DNA from 3 places in the Streptomyces phaeolivaceus genome. Region 1 is predicted to be linked to each of the others. Evidence: riboswitches for the same ligand, from Rfam matches in the RefSeq annotation. Region 1 holds a riboswitch; each other region holds the start of a gene.
What was found. Region 1 has a riboswitch for S-adenosylmethionine ahead of thrC (threonine synthase). Riboswitches for the same ligand answer to the same signal wherever they lie in the genome.
Positions count from the first base shown of each region.

Region 1 (5,637 bases):
GGTGTCCCCGGCCTGGAGCGCCTCGTCGTCCTCGGCCACTACGGCGCCGAACGCTGGGACGCCGTCACCGGCACGGTCAGCGCGCCCGCCCCGCACCCCGGTGTCGCGGCGGTCCGCGCGGAGCTGCCCGGCTTCCTGGACAGCGTCGGCGCCTGGCAGGGCACCTGGATCGAGGAGAAGGGCCGGGCGCTCGCCGTCCACACCCGCCGCGCCACCGACCCCCAGGCCGCGTTCGAGGCCCTGCGCGCCCCCCTGACCGACCTCGCCACCCGCCACGGCCTCATCGTCGAACCCGGCCGTCTGGTCCTCGAACTCCGCCCCCCGGGCATGGACAAGGGCGTAGCCCTCCGCGACTACCTGACGGAGACCGCCGCCGAGTCCGTCCTCTACGCCGGCGACGACCTCGGCGACCTCCCCGCCTTCGCCACCCTCGAACAACTCCGCACCGAGGGCACCCCGGGCCTGCTGGTCTGCAGCGGCAGCACAGAGGTGAGCGAGCTGTCGGAGCGGGCGGACCTGGTGGTCGACGGCCCGGCGGGAGTCGTACGCCTCTTGGCAGCCATCGCCGAGCACGTATAGGTCACGCATAGGCAGAGGACGCCCCGTGCTTTTTCAACGGCCCGCAGGGGCGGTTGTTCAGGGGCGCGGGGAACTGCGCGAGAAGCCCCACCGAACCCCACCCGCCGACGAACGCCGACCCCCCCCGAGCTACTGGGCGCCCTCCAACTCCCTCAACTGATCCAGGAACCACCGCGTCGGCGGCAACGCCGTAGCCGCCGCGGCCAGCCGCTTCGAACGCTCCGCCCGCTCGTGCACCGGCACACTCAGCGCCTCGTGCAGCGCCGCCGCCGTGCCCACCACGTCGTACGGGTTCACCACCACCGAGTCGTCCCCCAACTCCTCGTACGCCCCGGCCTCCCGCGACAGCACCAGCACGCATCCCTCGTCGGAGACCACCGGCACCTCCTTCGCGACCAGGTTCATGCCGTCGCGGATGGGGTTGACGAGGGCCACGTCCGCGAGCCGGTACGCCGCCAGGGAGCGGGCGAAGTCGTCCTTCAGATGGAGGATGACCGGGGTCCAACCCGGCGTCCCGTACCGCTCGTTGATGTCGTCCGCGACCCGCTGGACCTCGGCCGTGTAGTCCCGGTACACCGCGAGGTCCTGCCGCGACGGGTACGCGAAGGCGATGTGCGCGACGCGTTCGCGCCAGGAGGGGTGCTCGTCGAGGAGGTGCCGGTAGGCGTGCAGGCCGCGCACGATGTTCTTCGACAGCTCCGTGCGGTCGACGCGGACGATCGTGCGGCGCGGACGGCCGTCCGGGGCCGTACCGATCTGCTCCCGCAGCAGGGCGACGCGGTCGTCGACGTCCGCCTGGTGCGCGCGGGTCCGCAGGAAGTCCGCGTCGGCGCCCAGGCCGTGCACGCCGATCCGGGTGCCCGACAGGGCGTCGGGGCCGAGGACGGCACGCGCGCACTCGGTGAACGCGTCCGCCCACCGCCGGGTGAGGAACGCGGCCCGGTCGGCGCCGAGGATGCCGTCGAGGACCTGGGCGGCGATGTCGTCGGGGAGCAGCCGGAAGTAGTCGACGGGTGCCCACGGGGTGTGCGAGAAGTGGCCGATCCGCAGGTCGGGGCGGAGTTCGCGGAGCATCCGGGGGGCCAGGGTCAGGTGGTAGTCCTGGACGAGGACGGCCGCGCCGTCCGCCGCCTCCTGCGCGAGGGCCTCGGCGAAGGCGCGGTTGTACGTCTCGTACGACGCCCACTGGCGGCGGAACTCCGCGTCGAAGGCCGGCTCCAGCGGGGTCTGGTAGAGCATGTGGTGCACGAACCACAGCGTGGAGTTGGCGACGCCGTTGTACGCGTCGTGGTGCACGTCGGCCGGGATGTCCAGCATCCGTACGCCCGGCTCTGCGACTCCGCGTCGTACGGCCTCGCGGTCGCCGTCGCCGAGTGCCGAGCACACCCAGACCGCGCCCGACTCCGGGTCGATCGCGGAGAGCCCGGACACGAGGCCGCCGCCGCCGCGCTTCGCTGTGAGGGCGCCCGTGTCGTCCTGTGCGTACGTGACGGGGCCGCGGTTGGAGGCGACGAGGATCTGGGCACCGCGTGTGGAGGCCATAGGGCTCAACCTAGCCAAGGGCTCCGCCGGTCAAACGTGGGGTTCGGCCGTATACAGGAGTGCCCAGTGGGGTGGGGGGTGCGGCGTTCGTCGGCGGGTGGGGGTCCGGTGGGGCTTCTCGCGCAGTTCCCCGCGCCCCTGAGAACAACGGCCCCTGCGGGCCGTTGAAAAAGCACGGGGCGCGGCCCCTGCTTTTTCAGGGGCGCGGGGAACTGCGCGACCAGCCCCCACCGGACCCGCACCCGACAACGCAACGCACCCCCGCCGCCCCAAAAGATCACGCCGCCTTGCGCTCCACGTACTCCTCGACATCCACCATCGGCGGCCGTTCCTCCAGGTCCACCGAGTACGTGCGCGGCTCGAAGCCCTCGCGTCCGCGTTCGAACTGGGTGAGGACGGGCCGGATCAGGTGGCCGCGGGCCAGCCGCAGCTGGGCGGTGCGATAGATCGCCGCGGACATCCGCCCCAGTGCCGCCCCGTCCTGGTGCCGGTGCTTGCGGACACCCACATCGACCTGGGAGAGCGCGTCGAGGCCGACGAGGTGCAGCGCGTCGACCAGCATGCCCAGCTCGACGCCGTAGCCGACGGGGAACGGAAGCTGCTCCAGCAGCGACCGCCGCGCCGCGTACTCGCCGCCGAGCGGCTGGACGAAGCCGGCCAGCTGGGGCCAGTGCATGTTGAGGAGGGGGCGGGCCATGAGTTCGGTCACACGGCCGCCCTGGCCGGCGGCGGAGCCGAGGGGCCGGTCGTACATCGCCTTGACGAGGTCCACACCGGGGTCGGTGAGCAGCGGGCCGACGATCCCGGAGACGAAGTCCGACGAGAACTCCTTGAGGTCCGCGTCGATGAAGCAGACGATGTCGCCCGAGGTCACCAGGAGCGACCGCCACAGCACCTCGCCCTTGCCGGGGACGGCCGGGAGGCGGGGCAGAATCGCGTCGCGGTGCACGACCCTCGCCCCGGCGGCTGCCGCGACCTGGGACGTCCGGTCGGTCGAACCGGAGTCGACGACCACGATCTCGTCGACGAGCGGGACCTGCCGCATGAGGTCATGACGGATGATCGCGACGATGTCGCCGACCGTCTCCTCCTCGTTCAGCGCGGGCAGGACGACGCTGACCGTCTGTCCCGTGGCCCGTTTGGCGGCCATGATCTTGTGGAGCGGGCGGTCGGACATGGACCAGGAGCGGGTGCTCAGCCAGCGCTCGACTTCCTTCAGCACAGTGCGCGGCTCCTCTGCGTTCATCTCGCGGTTCGGACGGCTCTCTCAACTGTCCTGGCCTTCGGTTACAGTCTTGGACAACGCTGGTGACCATCGCATGTCGGTGCCCGTCGGCGTATACAACCAAATACCGCTCATCCAGAGGGGCAGAGGGATACGGCCCGATGAAGCCCCGGCAACCCTCCAGCCGGTCTGACCACGTCATCCGATCATCGTCATTCGATCATCGTCATCGTGGTGAGGCTCCCGGCTCGGGAAGGTGCCAAATCCGTCTCACGGCGAAGTGCGTCGTGAGGAAGATGAGGAGAAAGGGCCTCGCCTCCATGGCTGCGCAGACTGTTGCAAGCACCACCGAATCCGAATCCGGCTCCGCCTCCACAGTAGACCTCGGCCCCGCCGCCGCCCTGAGCTGTCGCGAGTGCGGACACCGCGTACCTCTCGGACCGGTCTTCGCCTGCGAGGAGTGTTTCGGGCCGCTGGAGATCGCGTACGACTACTCCTCCTACGACACGGAGGAGCTGCGGAAGCGGATCGAGTCCGGGCCCGCGAACATCTGGCGTTACGCGCCCCTCCTGCCCGTCCCCGCCGATGTGGCCACCAAGCCGAACATCAACCCCGGCTGGACCCAGCTCGTCAAGGCCGACAACCTGGCCGCCGCGCTCGGCGTCGACACCGGCAAGCTCTTCATCAAGGACGACTCGGGCAATCCGACGCACTCCTTCAAGGACCGCGTCGTCGCCCAGGCCCTCGAAGCGGCCCGTGCCTTCGGTTTCACCACCCTCTCCTGCTCCTCCACGGGCAACCTGGCCGGTGCCGTCGGCGCCGCCGCCGCCCGCGCCGGCTTCCGGTCCTGTGTGTTCATCCCGCACGACCTGGAGCAGGGCAAGGTCGTCATGGCCGCCGTCTACGGCGGCGCGCTGGTCGGCATCGAGGGCAACTACGACGATGTGAACCGCTTCTGCTCCGAGCTGATCGGCGACCCGGCCGGCGAGGGCTGGGGCTTCGTGAACGTCAATCTGCGGCCGTACTACGCGGAGGGCTCCAAGACCCTCGCGTACGAGATCTGCGAGCAGCTCGGCTGGCAGCTGCCCGACCAGCTGGTGGTGCCGATCGCCTCCGGGTCGCAGCTCACGAAGATCGACAAGGGGCTCCAGGAGCTGATCAAGCTCGGGCTCGTCGAGGACAAGCCGTACAAGATCTTCGGTGCGCAGGCGGAGGGGTGCTCGCCGGTGTCGGTGGCCTTCAAGGCCGGGCACGACGTGGTGCGCCCGCAGAAGCCGAACACCATCGCGAAGTCGCTGGCGATCGGCAACCCGGCGGACGGGCCGTATGTGATCGACATCGCGCGGCGGACCGGTGGGGCCGTGGAGGACGTGACGGACGAGCAGGTCGTCGAGGCGATCAAGCTGCTGGCGCGGACCGAGGGGATCTTCGCGGAGACCGCGGGCGGGGTGACCGTGGGGGTCGCGAAGAAGCTGATCGAGGACGGGGTGCTCGACCCGACGCTGACGACCGTCGTCCTCAACACGGGGGACGGTCTCAAGACCCTGGACGCGGTGGCCGGGACCGGGCTGACCGCGACCATCCGGCCCAACCTCGATTCGTTCCATGAGGCCGGTCTCGCGTAAGACCGCCTCGAACAGCACACATTCCCGACCGGAGGTCCCATCGTGAGCGTTTCCGTCCGCATCCCCACCATCCTTCGCACCTACACGGGTGGGCAGGCCGAGGTGACCGCCGAGGGGGCCACCCTTGGCGAAGTCATCGCCGATCTCGAAAAGAACCACAATGGGATCGCCGCCCGGGTTCTGGATGATCAGGGCAAGTTGCGGCGGTTCGTGAATGTGTACGTGAACGACGACGATGTCCGGTTCGAGCAGGGGCTGGAGACGGCGACTCCGGACGGTGCGGGTGTGTCGATCATTCCCGCGGTCGCCGGTGGCTGACCGCCGGTCGGTACCCGCCGGTAGTAACCGTCGGTAACTTTGATTACCGAGAGTTCATCGAATTGCCCCCTCCGCGAGAGAAGCGGAGGGGGCAATTCTCTATGGTTGAGCGCGGTACAGTTGGGGAACCCGGTCCGATCACCGTAGTGATTGCATGCCGGGCGCATATTTGATCGCGCCGCACGCCCTATATGAAGTAGCCAAAGTGTGCAGGCCTTTTGCGTATTTCTTCCCTTTTATGGGGCCCGACTTGCCCTGAATTCGGGCGAATTGTTCGTACATTCCCGACCGGTCGTGTCCAGAATTCTCGTCCCATTGACCTGTTGCAGAGGGCAGTTGGACAGATAC
Region 1 is NZ_CP045096.1:4,565,049-4,570,685, reverse strand. It holds gene otsB (trehalose-phosphatase) at 1-579, shown strand, start outside; gene F9278_RS21400 (alpha,alpha-trehalose-phosphate synthase (UDP-forming)) at 709-2,121, opposite strand; gene F9278_RS21395 (glucosyl-3-phosphoglycerate synthase) at 2,399-3,343, opposite strand; SAM riboswitch class I at 3,475-3,649, shown strand; gene thrC (threonine synthase) at 3,667-4,971, shown strand; gene F9278_RS21385 (ubiquitin-like small modifier protein 1) at 5,014-5,289, shown strand.

Region 2 (5,637 bases), 4.4 Mb from region 1:
CGCTGGGTCATGCGAAACTCCCCTTCCTGCCCGAGGCCACCACGATCCGCGGGTCGAGGAGCGGATAGACGAGATCGACGATCAGATTGGCCAGTACGAAGATCAGCGCACCGAACACCACCACCCCCTGGACCAGTGGGATGTCCTGCGCGGTGACCGCGGCCACGGTCACCCGGCCCAGACCGTCGCGGGAGAACACGGTCTCCACGACCACCGAACCGGCGATCAGCTGCCCGGCGAGCAGCCCGACGACCGTCAGCGCCGGCAGCGACGCGTTGCGCAGCGCGTGCCGCAGATGGATCCGCAGCCGGCCCGCGCCCTTGGCCCGCGCGGTCTCCACATAGGCCTGATCCAGGGCGGTGAGCAGGCTCTTGGCCAGGACCTGGGCGATCTGCGCGCCGGTCGGGATCGCCAGCGTCAGCGCCGGCAGCACCAGGCCCCGCGGCCCGTCGTTGCCGAACGCCGGGAACCAGCGCAGCCGGAACGAGAACACCTCGACCAGCAGCAGCCCCACCCAGAAGGTCGGCACCGAGACCCCCAGCGGCGGCAACGACAGCAGCAGTTGCCGCAGCCACCGCCGCGAGGTGTAGGTCGCCAGCACCGCGAGACCGCCGCCGAGAACCACCGCGAGCAGCAGCGCCGTACCGGTCAGCGTCAGGGTCTGCGGCAGCGCGTCGCCCAGCGTCGAGGTCACCGGGCGGCCGGTGGAGATGGCGTCGCCGAAGTCCCCGCGCACCGCCCGGCCGAGATGGTCGGCGTACTGCGCGAGCACGGGCTTGTCGAAGCCGTACTCGTGGCGCAGCCTCGCCAGCTGCGCAGGGTCGACCGTGCCGGCCTCCGCCCCGGCGCCGGCCATCGCCGACACCGGGTCACCGGGGAGGAGGATCAGCACCAGGAACGAGACGGTGTAGGCAGCCCACAGCACCCCGACCGCCTGCGCGACGCGCTTGACCACATAGCGGCGCACGCGTCAGCCGATCCAGGTGTCGTGCAGCTGGATCCGGCTGGATGCCTCGAAGCCGAGGTCGTGCACCTTCTTGGCCACCCCGAGCTGGGTCTGCAGCTCCACCACGGGTACGACATACGCGTTCCTCACGATCAACCGCTGTGCCTGCTCGACCAGTTGCGCGCGCTCGGTGGCGTCGCTGGTCGCCGCCTGCCGGGTCAGCAGCGAGTCGAGCGGGCTCGCGGGCAGATGGTAGAAGTTGGCGAGCTTCGTGGAGTAGGAGCTGCGCAGGATGTCGGGGTCGGCGCGGGTGACATTGCCCCATACGGCGTCGAAGTCACCGGACTGCAGGGTCGTGGCGAACTGGCTGATCTGCCGTTCCTTGAGGACGATGTCGATACCGACGGCCTTGAGCTGCTGCTGGATCAGCTCCAGGGCGGGCTGGTTGGTGGCCGCGTTGGCGAACCAGGAGACGGTCAGGCTCAGTCTGTCGCCGTCCTTCGTCCGGATGCCGTCGCCGCCGGTCTTCCAACCGGCCTCGTCCAGCAGGGACTTGGCCTTCGCCGCGTCGTGCGCCAGGTCCTTGCCGAGGTCCGTGTAGTCCGGGGTGGTGTGCGCCAGGATGCTCGTGGCCGGCCGGGTGCCGGTCGGGAACACCGCGTCCACGATCTGCTGCCGGTCGACGGCGAACAGGATCGCCTGCCGTACCTTCACATCCTTCAGCAGCGGCCGGGAGTTGTTCAGCCCCAGGTTGAACACATTGCCCGGGTTGGCCCGTGCCGCCAGGTTCACCTGGGCACCCTTGAGCGCGCTCTCGTCGGCCCTGCCGACGCTGCTGATCGCGTCCACCTGACCGGACTGCAGGCTGCCGGTGCGCACACCGGCCTCCGGCACCACCTTGAACACCAGCCGGTCGAGGTACGCCTCGCCCTTCTTGCTCCACAGCGCGGAACCCCAGGCGTACTTGGTCCGCTTGGCCAAGGTGATGGAACGGTTCTGCACATACTGCTTCAGGGTGAACGGGCCGCTGCCGACGACCCCGTCGCTGCACTTCTGCTTCGGGGCCCGCTTCACGCTCGCCGACGACTCGATGCCCAGCGAGAACGTGGAAGTGGCCTGGAGGAACTGGGCGTTGGGCTGCTTGAAGCTCACCCGCACGGTGAGCGGGTCGACCACGGTGGTGCTCTCCACCCCGCTCAGATACCCCTGGGCCAGGGTCGCGAGGGCGCCCAGCTTCGGCACCGCGTCGAAGTTGTCCTTGACCACCTGCGCGGTGAGCGTTGACCCGTCGCTGAAGGTGACCCCTGATCGGAGGTGGAAGGTGAAGGTCTTCGTGTCCTTGCTGATGTCCCAGCTCTTCGCCAGCCACGGCACGATCCTGCCGGTCTTGGGATCCTGGTCGGTCAGGGAGTCGACGATCTGACGCAGGGAGTAGATGGTGTCGTTGCTGCCGACCTGCTGCGGGTCCACGCAGCCGGCGTCGGAGCCCACCGCGAAGGTCAGGGTGCCGCCGGACTTCGGCCGGCCGGTGCCGTCGCTCGCACCGCCGCCGCTTCCGGACGAGCAGGCGGTCAGCAGTGCACCGGTGGTGAGGAGCGCGGTCAGTGTCGCCCATCGGGCGGGGCGGGAATCCGGATGCGATATCACGGAAGTGGTTCTCCTACTCGAAAGCCGTCCCGCACGGGCTCGTGCGGACGGCGGAGATACGCGGATGGTGTCGCTCCAGGGCAGGACGACACGGCTGTGGAGGGTGAGGGAGAAGAAGGAAGGACAAGGAAGCGGAAAGGAAAACGGAAAAGAGCCGGGAAAGGGGCATGCGTCGCCGGTGCCGGAACGGCTGAGACCAGCGGGGGAACGCCCTAGATCGGCTTGGGGGCTGCGGTCAGCCGCGACACAGACAGCTGGTGATGCGCTGCAGGTCGATGTGGCGTCGGCGGGAGAACCGGGAGTGAGCCGCCGCGACCGTGCCGGAGGGACCGGAGATGGCGCTGTACCGCATGCTCACTCCTCCGTGTTCCAGGCCCTGTCAGGGGCCACGCGCTTGCCGGATCGGCGATCCGGCCGGGCTTTCACCTGGAGCACCCCACCGCGGCGGAGGGTTGCCGGTCAGCAAGCCAGGGCTTGACGCTGACACTCAATGCCAGTTGAAACTTTAGCGATCGTTTTCGCGGCCCGTCAACGCCGGGCGGGGAGCAGAGTGCGGACGAAGAGAGCGCCCCGGCGCGCGGCGCGGCCCGTATCGCGCCTACCGGAACGCTCCGTTGACATCCCCCGCCGCACGTGCTTGCATCCCGCCATGCCGTTGTCGGAGCCGCTGACCCGCCGCCGCGCCGTGGACCTCGTCCGTGTGGCCGCCGCGCTCTGTCGGCCGACCGGCTGATCGCGCGCCTCTCCGAGGCCGCCGCCAACCACCTTGCCGCGTAAGCCAGTTGTGCGCGCAACCCCTGCAACCCCTGGCGTCTCCGCCATCGCTGCCATCCCTGCCGTCTCCGCCACCCCTACTCCGCCACTCCTCCCGTCCCTGCCGTGCTCCTTCACTCCGCATGACGAGGATCCGCCATGCTCTCTCCCACCCCCGCCGGTCACCGCCACGAGACCGACTACGACCGTCGCAGGCTGCGCCAGTGGCTCGCCGGTGAGGCCAGGGCCGACGGCGTCTCACGCCGTCGGCTGCTCACCCTGCTCGCCGCCACGGCCGCCGGAACCGCGCTCGGCACCGCACGGCCCGCCCACGCCGCCGACACACCGATCGTCAAACCCCTGCCGCCCGAGTGGTTCATCCAGCGCGGCACGAACGCCGAGACCCGCTGGGAAGCCCTGCGCGGCACCGGCCACCACACCCCCAACAGCCTGTTCTTCGTACGCAACCACACCACCACCCCCGTCCTGGACGCCGCCGACTGGCGGCTGCGGCTGTGGGGGAGCGGGCTGCGCGGCGCCCCCGGCGAGGACCGGCCGGTGGAGTTCGGCTACGACGAACTGCGCGCCCTGCCGGCCGTCACCCGCACCGCGTTCGTCGAGTGCGCCGGGAACGGCCGCTCCTTCTACACGACCCAGCAGGGCGAGACCGTCACCGGCACCGCCTGGACCCTGGGCGCGATCGGCGTCGCCCGCTGGCGCGGGGTGCGCCTTGCCGATGTGCTGCGCGGAGCCGGGCTCTCCCCGTACGCCGTCGATGTGCAACCCCGGGGCCTCGACGCCGAGTTCGTCAGCGGCGGGGAGAGCCTGGGCCGGGTGCGCAGGCCGCTGCCGCTCGCCAAGGCGCTCGACGATGTGCTGCTCGCGTACGAGATGAACGGTGAGCCACTGCCGTACGACCACGGCCACCCGGTGCGGGTGCTGGTGCCGTCCTGGATCGGGATCGCGTCGATCAAGTGGGTCGGTGACATCGAGGTGTCCGCGCAGCCGCTGTTCTCGCCCTGGAACACCGCCTTCTACCGGCTGTTCGGGCCCGCCCACCCCGAGGGCGGCAGCGCGCCGCTCACCCGGCAGACCACGAAGAGCGCCTTCGAACTGGCGCGCGGGGCCACGTTCACGGCGGGGCGGAAACATGTGCTGCACGGGCGGTCGTGGTCGGGCGCGGGTGGTGTCGCCCATGTCGACGTCAGCACCGACGGCGGCACGAACTGGCGGCCCGCCCGGCTGCACGACCGCCCCCGCTCCGGCACCTGGACCCGCTGGTCCGTCGGCTGGCGGCCCGACGCGCCCGGCGCCACCCACCTGCTGGCCCGCGCCACCGACACGGCCGGCCGCACCCAGCCGGACACCGCCGTGCCCAACACCCAGGGCTATCTGTTCGACGCGGTGGTACGGCATCCCGTGAGCGTGGTGTGACCCACGGACGTCCGGTCGGCGGGCCCGGTCGGGGCCCGCCGGCTCAGTCGTCCCTGCGGTCCGGTGTCGTGGACCAGCCGATGAGGGCGCCGCGGAGGGCGGTCACCAGACGGGAGGCGGCCTCGTCCTCGGTACGGCCGCTCTTGATGAGGTCGAGGATGTCGCGGGGGTCGAACAGGGCGTTCCAGAGGACGCTCGACGCGTGGCCACTGGAAGACGCGGAATGCCTCGGCCCGCACCCGCGCACGAACCGCACCGGACCATACCCGCGACGGCACGGTCTCGGCCCGGTCCCGGGCCCGGGATGGAACAGCCTCGTGCTCACCGGCCTGGACGACTACGACGGCCCGCCCGAGGGACACCGGGCCCCGGTCCGACTGCACGACGGCCGGCGCTGGCTGGGCTCTTGCCAAGAGATCGCCCGCGTCCTGCCGCCCCGACCAGCTGCCGCGCCCCCTTGTCCTCCGGGGGTTCGCCCCGAGCGATCGGCTGCGGCGTGCGCTCGCGACGGGCACTCGGCGTGCCCTGGACCTGGACGAGGCGTGGCTGGAGATACACGACGACAGGGGCGAACCGCTCACGGACCGGCTGCTGCGGCCCAAGGTCCGTGCGTGGGGCCCGTCCTCGCACGGGACGGACCTCATCGATCTGGAACTCGACGGAGAGGTGTCCGAACCCGTACCCGAGTACGCCTGGCCCGTCTGGCGGCGCTGGCTCGCCGCCCCGCCGGACGCCCCCGGAGCTTGGACCGACCTGGACACCCGGCAACGCGGGGCCTGGCTCGACCTGGTCCGCGAACGGGGGTGCCGACTGGACCACCGGGACCGCCCCGCCGGAGGGGCGTCCGAGTTGGACGG
Region 2 is NZ_CP045096.1:176,510-182,146, reverse strand. It holds gene F9278_RS46040 (hypothetical protein) at 1-68, shown strand, start outside; gene F9278_RS01175 (ABC transporter permease) at 8-967, opposite strand; gene F9278_RS01170 (ABC transporter substrate-binding protein) at 971-2,593, opposite strand; gene F9278_RS48415 (putative leader peptide) at 2,829-2,945, opposite strand; SAM riboswitch class IV at 2,979-3,088, opposite strand; gene F9278_RS01165 (sulfite oxidase) at 3,506-4,780, shown strand; gene F9278_RS46740 (hypothetical protein) at 4,824-5,027, opposite strand; gene F9278_RS46735 (barstar family protein) at 5,447-5,637, shown strand, end outside.
Region 2: linked by a shared signal. The riboswitch ahead of F9278_RS48415 (putative leader peptide) and the one ahead of thrC (threonine synthase) in region 1 are both predicted to bind S-adenosylmethionine.

Region 3 (5,637 bases), 2.2 Mb from region 1:
CCTCGGTGCTCGTCCCGCTGGTCGTCGCGGCGGCCGTGGGCGCCGGGGTCAACCCGGTCGCCGCCGCGCTCGCCTCCACCGCGGCGGCGGGCTTCTGTCACACCCTCCCCGCCTCCGCCAAGCCGGTCGCCCTCTTCGCCGACCTGCCCGGCACCCCCACCTACACCCCGCGCGACCTGCTGCGGCTCTCCGCCGTGCTGGCCCCGCTGACCGCCGCCCTGGTCGTGCTCTTCGCAGTGGTGCTGTGGCCGGCGCTGGGCGTCCCGCTCGTCCCGTAACCCACTCTCCAGGAGCCCTGAGCACATGCTGAACCGAGTCGCCGTAGCCCCCAGTGGCTTCAAGGAGTCCCTGTCCGCCGAGGCCGCCGCCGACGCCATCGCGGAGGGCGTCCGCCGGGTCCTGCCCGACGCGGAGGTGGACCTGATCCCGCTGGTGGACGGCGGCGAGGGCACGGCCGCCGCGCTGGCCGCCGCCACCGGGGGCCGGCTGGTCCCCCGGATCGCCACGGGCCCGGTCGGCGCACCGGTCGACACCCACTTCGCCCTCATCGGCTCCCACGGCCCGGCGACGACGACGGCGGAGACGGCCGTGGTCGAGATGGCGGCCGTCGCGGGCCTCTCCCTCGTCCCGCACACCCTCCGCGACCCCGGCGCCACGACCACGTACGGCGTCGGCGAACTGATCCGTGCCGCGCTCGACACCGGCGTACGGCGGATCCTGGTCGGCTGCGGCGACTCCGGGACGTCGGACGGCGGGGCCGGTGCCCTCCAGGCGCTGGGCGCGCGACTGCTGGACGCGGACGGTGTCGAACTGCCGCCGGGAGGCGGGGAGTTGCCCCGGCTGCGCCGCGTCGACCCGTCCGGCCTGGACCCCCGCCTCGCGGACGTGGAACTGCTGGTCGCCTGCAACCCGTTCAACGTGCTGTGCGGCGAGCGGGGGGTCGCCCGGGTCTTCGGCCCGCAGAAAGGGGCGACGCCGGAGCGGGTCGAGGAACTCTCGGCGGGCCTGGAGAACTGGGCACGTGTCCTCACCCGCGACCTCGCCCCGCCGCGTACGGATCTCCGGACCGGCCCCGGCACGGGCGCCTCGGGCGGGCTCGGCGCCGGGCTGGCCGCGCTGGGGGCCCGGCTGCTCCCCCGCTTCGAGGTGCTGCTGGGCCATCTGGACCTCGACGCCCGGCTGGCCCGCGCCGATCTGGTCATCACGGCCGAGGGCGCCCTCGATCACCAGACCCCTCGGGGCAAGGTGCCCGCCGAGGTGGCCCGCCGCGCCAAGCTGCACGGCCGCCCGGTCCTCGCCCTCGCGGGCACCCTGGGCGAGGGCGCGCACCAGGTGCCCGGCGTGGACGCGTACACCGGCATCCTGCCCGCGCCGATGGCCCTCGCCGAGGCCCTGGTCCGCGCACACGAGCTGCTCACGGACGCCACGGAACGGGCGCTACGGATGATCGTGCTGGGCGCGCGGGTGACGGCCGGAACGGCCGGAACGGCCGGAACGAATGGCGCGGTCAGCGCGGTTCAGACGGCTGGCGCGGTTCAGACGGCCGGGACGCAACGACCGTCCTCCGTGCGGTAGTTCCACTGCGCGCCGTTGCTCACCAGCTCCTTCACCGCGCCCACGAACCGCTCCACGTGCTCGTCGGGGGTGCCCGCGCCGAAGCTCACCCGGATCGCGTTGAGGGACCGCTCGCCGGGCGCGGCCTCGGGTGCGCCGCACTCGCCCTGCGCCTGCGGCTCACTGCCGAGGAGGGCGCGGACGAGGGGGTGCGCGCAGAAGAGACCGTCGCGTACGCCGATGCCGTACTCGGCGGAGAGCGCGGCGGCGAAGTGGGAGCTGTTCCAGCCCTCTACGACGAAGGAGAGGACACCGACGCGCGGGGCGTCGTCCCCGAAGAGGGAGAGGATCCGCACCTCGGGCACCTCGGCTAGCCCGGCCCGTACGACGTCGATCAGATACCGCTCACGGGCGACCAGCGTGTCGAACCCGGCCTCGGTGAGGGCCTTGCAGGCGGAGGCGATGGAGTAGGCGCCGATGACGTTGGGCGAGCCGGCCTCGTGCCGGGCGGCGGTCTCGTGCCACTCGACGTCCACACCGCCGTCGGTGCGCCGGGTGACCTTGCGGGAGGCTCCGCCCCCGGCGAGGTACGGCTCGGCCGCGGTGAGCCAGTCGGCGCGGCCGGCGAGGACGCCCGAGCCGAAGGGCGCGTACAGCTTGTGGCCGGAGAAGGCGACCCAGTCGACGTCCAACTCCTGTACGGAGACGGGGTGGTGGGGTGCCAGCTGGGCCGCGTCGAGCACGATCCGCGCACCGTGCGCGTGCGCGGCGGCGGCCAGCTCCCGCACCGGCCAGATCTCCCCGGTGACATTGGAGGCACCGGTGACGCACACCAGCGCCGGCCCGAACGGGTCGCGTCCGGCGAGCGCGGTCTCCAGGGTGGCGACGGCCTGCTCGGGCGTCCGGGGCGCGTCCAGGTAGGTCACCCGCGCGTCCCGCCAGGGCAGCAGCGAGGCGTGGTGCTCGGTCTCGAAGACGAAGACCTGGCAGTCGGCGGGGAGGGCGGCGGCGAGGAGGTTCAGCGAGTCGGTGGTCGACCGGGTGAACACGACCTGGTCGCCGTCCCGGCAGTCGAGGAACTCGGCGACGGTCCTCCGGGCGTTCTCGAAGAGGTCCGTCGACAGCTGCGAGAGGTACCCGGCGCCCCGGTGCACGCTCCCGTAGTACGGCGCGTACGCCGCCACGTCGTCCCAGACGCGCTGCAGGGCCGGGGCGCTGGCCGCGTAGTCGAGGGCGGCGTAGGTGACCTCGCCGCCGGTGACGAGCGGGACGGTGACATCTCGCCCCAGAACGGACAACGGGGCACAAACGGACTGGTCGGCGGCAGCGGTGAAGACGGACATGGCGAACTCCCGTGAGAGGCATGCGCGAAGGAAGGGAAGGGCGCATGTGGAGGAAAGAGAGAAGGGTGCGCGGAGGCGGGGCTCGGCGGCCCTATCGCATTCGCTTGCTCACGGAAGACTCCCTCGTAACCGCGCTTGCCGTAGACCTCGCTGCCTATGGCCCGGTCTTCACCCGGGGCACCCCGCCACGGACGGAGGGTTGCCGGACAGCCAGCCGGGGCTATGGGCTGTCACTCATGACCTGTCGAAAACCTACGTGAAGTGATCGTCGCGCCGCAACTTGTGTCCGGATGTTGGGCGGGTGCGGGCCGGTGGGGGCCGGTGGGGGCCGGTGGGGCTTCTCGCGCAGCCCCGGCTTTTCAGGGGCGCGGGGAACTGCGCGACCAGCCCCCACGCACCCGCACCCGCACCCGCACCCGCACCCGCACCCGCACCCGCACCCGCAGAACTACCGGTTCGTCGCCGCGACCCACCGCTCAAGGGCCCGCCGAGCCGCCCCGGAATCGATCGACTCCGCCGCCTTCGCCATCCCGTCCCGCAGCTGCTCCGCGAGCGACGCGGATGTCGGGTCCAACGCCACCAGCGCCGCCGCCGAGTTGAGCAGGACCGCATCCCGCACGGGACCGGTCTCCCCACCCAGCAACCGCCGCGCGACATCCGCGTTGAAGGACGCGTCGGCCCCCCGCAGCGCCTCCACGGGCACCAGCTCCAGGCCGACGTCACGCGGGTCGAACGCCTCTTCCGTCACCTTGCCGTCCCGGACGACCCACACCCGCGACGTCGCCGTGGTCGTCAGTTCGTCCAGGCCGTCGTCGCCGCGGAAGACCAGTGACGAGTTGCCGCGCTCGGCGAGGACACCGGCCATGATGGGCGCCATCCGGGGGTCGGCGACACCGACCGCCTGGGCCCGCACCTTCGCCGGGTTCGCCAGCGGCCCCAGCGCGTTGAAGACGGTCCGGATGCCCAACTGCCCGCGCGCGGCGGCCACATGACGCAGCGCCGGATGGAACTTCACCGCGAAGCAGAAGGTGATCCCGGCCTCCTCGGCGACCTCGGCGACCCGCTTCGGCGTCAGCTCCAGATTGACGCCCAGCTTCTCCAGCACATCGGAAGCCCCGGACGCAGACGACGCGGCCCGGTTGCCGTGCTTGACGACCTTCGCGCCCGTACCGGCGACGACGATCGACGACATCGTGGAGATGTTGACGGTCTTGGCGCCGTCCCCGCCCGTACCGACGATGTCGACGGTCTTCCCGGACACCTCGATGACATTGGCGTGCTCGTACAGCGCCTCGACGAGACCGGTGATCTCGTCGACGGTCTCCCCCTTGGCCCGCAGCGCCACCACGAACCCGGCGATCTGCGCGTCCGTCGCCTCACCGCGCATGATCTGGTCCATCGCCCAGAACGTGGCGCCGGCGTCCTGGTCCTGCCCGGAGAGCAGCGCGTTCAGCACGGTGGGCCAGGAACGGCCCGCCGCGGTGTCGCCTCCAGCGGGGGTCACAGCGCTCATAGCCGCTCCTGGGTGTCGTGGCGCGCGAGATGCCGCGCGATCCATGAAATCAAAAGTGCGCTCCCACCCTATCCAGCCACGGGCACGGCGAAGGGCCCCCGTCCGAAGATCGGACGGGGGCCCTTCGACCGTGGTGTGGCGAAGCGAAGCGATCAGTGGTGGCCGTGGCCGCTCGTGATCTCCTTGTACTCCTCGACGGTCGGCTTGGCGATCTGGCTGTCCTCGCCGTAGTAGCCCTTGCTCAGCTTGGCGCGGAGCTTCTGCAGGCGGGTGACCTTGCGGGCGACACCGTTCTCGTCGACCGCGGCACCGATCTCGGCCGGGGCGTACTGCTCGTGCGCCGTGAGCGTGTGCAGCTGCTCCTGGCTGAGCGGCTCGTGGACCTCGATGAACTCACCGTGCGGCAGGCGCTTGATGATGCCGGTCTCGCGACCGTGCAGGATCTTGTCCTTGTCCCGCCGCTGCAGGCCGAGGCAGATGCGCTTGGTGACGATGAACGCGAGGACCGGGGCCACGAAGAACGCGATCCGGACGAACCAGGTGATCGAGTTGATCGACAGGTGGAAGTGGGTCGCCCAGAGGTCGTTTCCACCACCGATCAGCAGGACCATGTACCAGGTGATCCACGCGACACCGAAGGCCGTACGGGTCGGGGCGTTGCGCGGGCGGTCCAGGATGTGGTGCTCGCGCTTGTCGCCGGTGACCCAGGACTCGATGAACGGGTAGACCGCGATCGCCACCAGGACCAGCGGGAAGATCACCAGCGGGATGAACACACCCAGGACGAGCGTGTGGCCCCAGAAGTTGATCTCCCAGCCCGGCATGACACGGATCAGGCCCTCGGAGAAGCCCATGTACCAGTCGGGCTGGGCGCCGGTGGAGACCTGGTCGGGCCGGTAGGGGCCCATGGTCCAGATCGGGTTGATCGTGGCGATCGCCGAGATGACCGCGATGACACCGAAGACCAGGAAGAAGAAGCCGCCCGCCTTCGCCATGTACACGGGGAGCAGCGGCATGCCGACGACGTTGTTGTTCGTCTTTCCGGGGCCCGCGTACTGCGTGTGCTTGTGGTAGAAGACCAGGATCAGGTGCGCCACCAGCAGGCCGAGCATGATGCCCGGCAGCAGCAGGATGTGGACCGAGTAGAAGCGGGCCACGAAGTCGCCGCCCGGGAACTCGCCGCCGAAGAGGAAGAACGACAGGTACGTGCCGACGATCGGCACGGAC
Region 3 is NZ_CP045096.1:2,351,737-2,357,373, forward strand. It holds gene F9278_RS11050 (SLC13 family permease) at 1-278, shown strand, start outside; gene F9278_RS11055 (glycerate kinase family protein) at 304-1,575, shown strand; gene F9278_RS11060 (aminotransferase class V-fold PLP-dependent enzyme) at 1,536-2,897, opposite strand; SAM riboswitch class IV at 3,024-3,139, opposite strand; gene trpD (anthranilate phosphoribosyltransferase) at 3,346-4,410, opposite strand; gene qcrB (cytochrome bc1 complex cytochrome b subunit) at 4,563-5,637, opposite strand, start outside.
Region 3: linked by a shared signal. The riboswitch ahead of F9278_RS11060 (aminotransferase class V-fold PLP-dependent enzyme) and the one ahead of thrC (threonine synthase) in region 1 are both predicted to bind S-adenosylmethionine.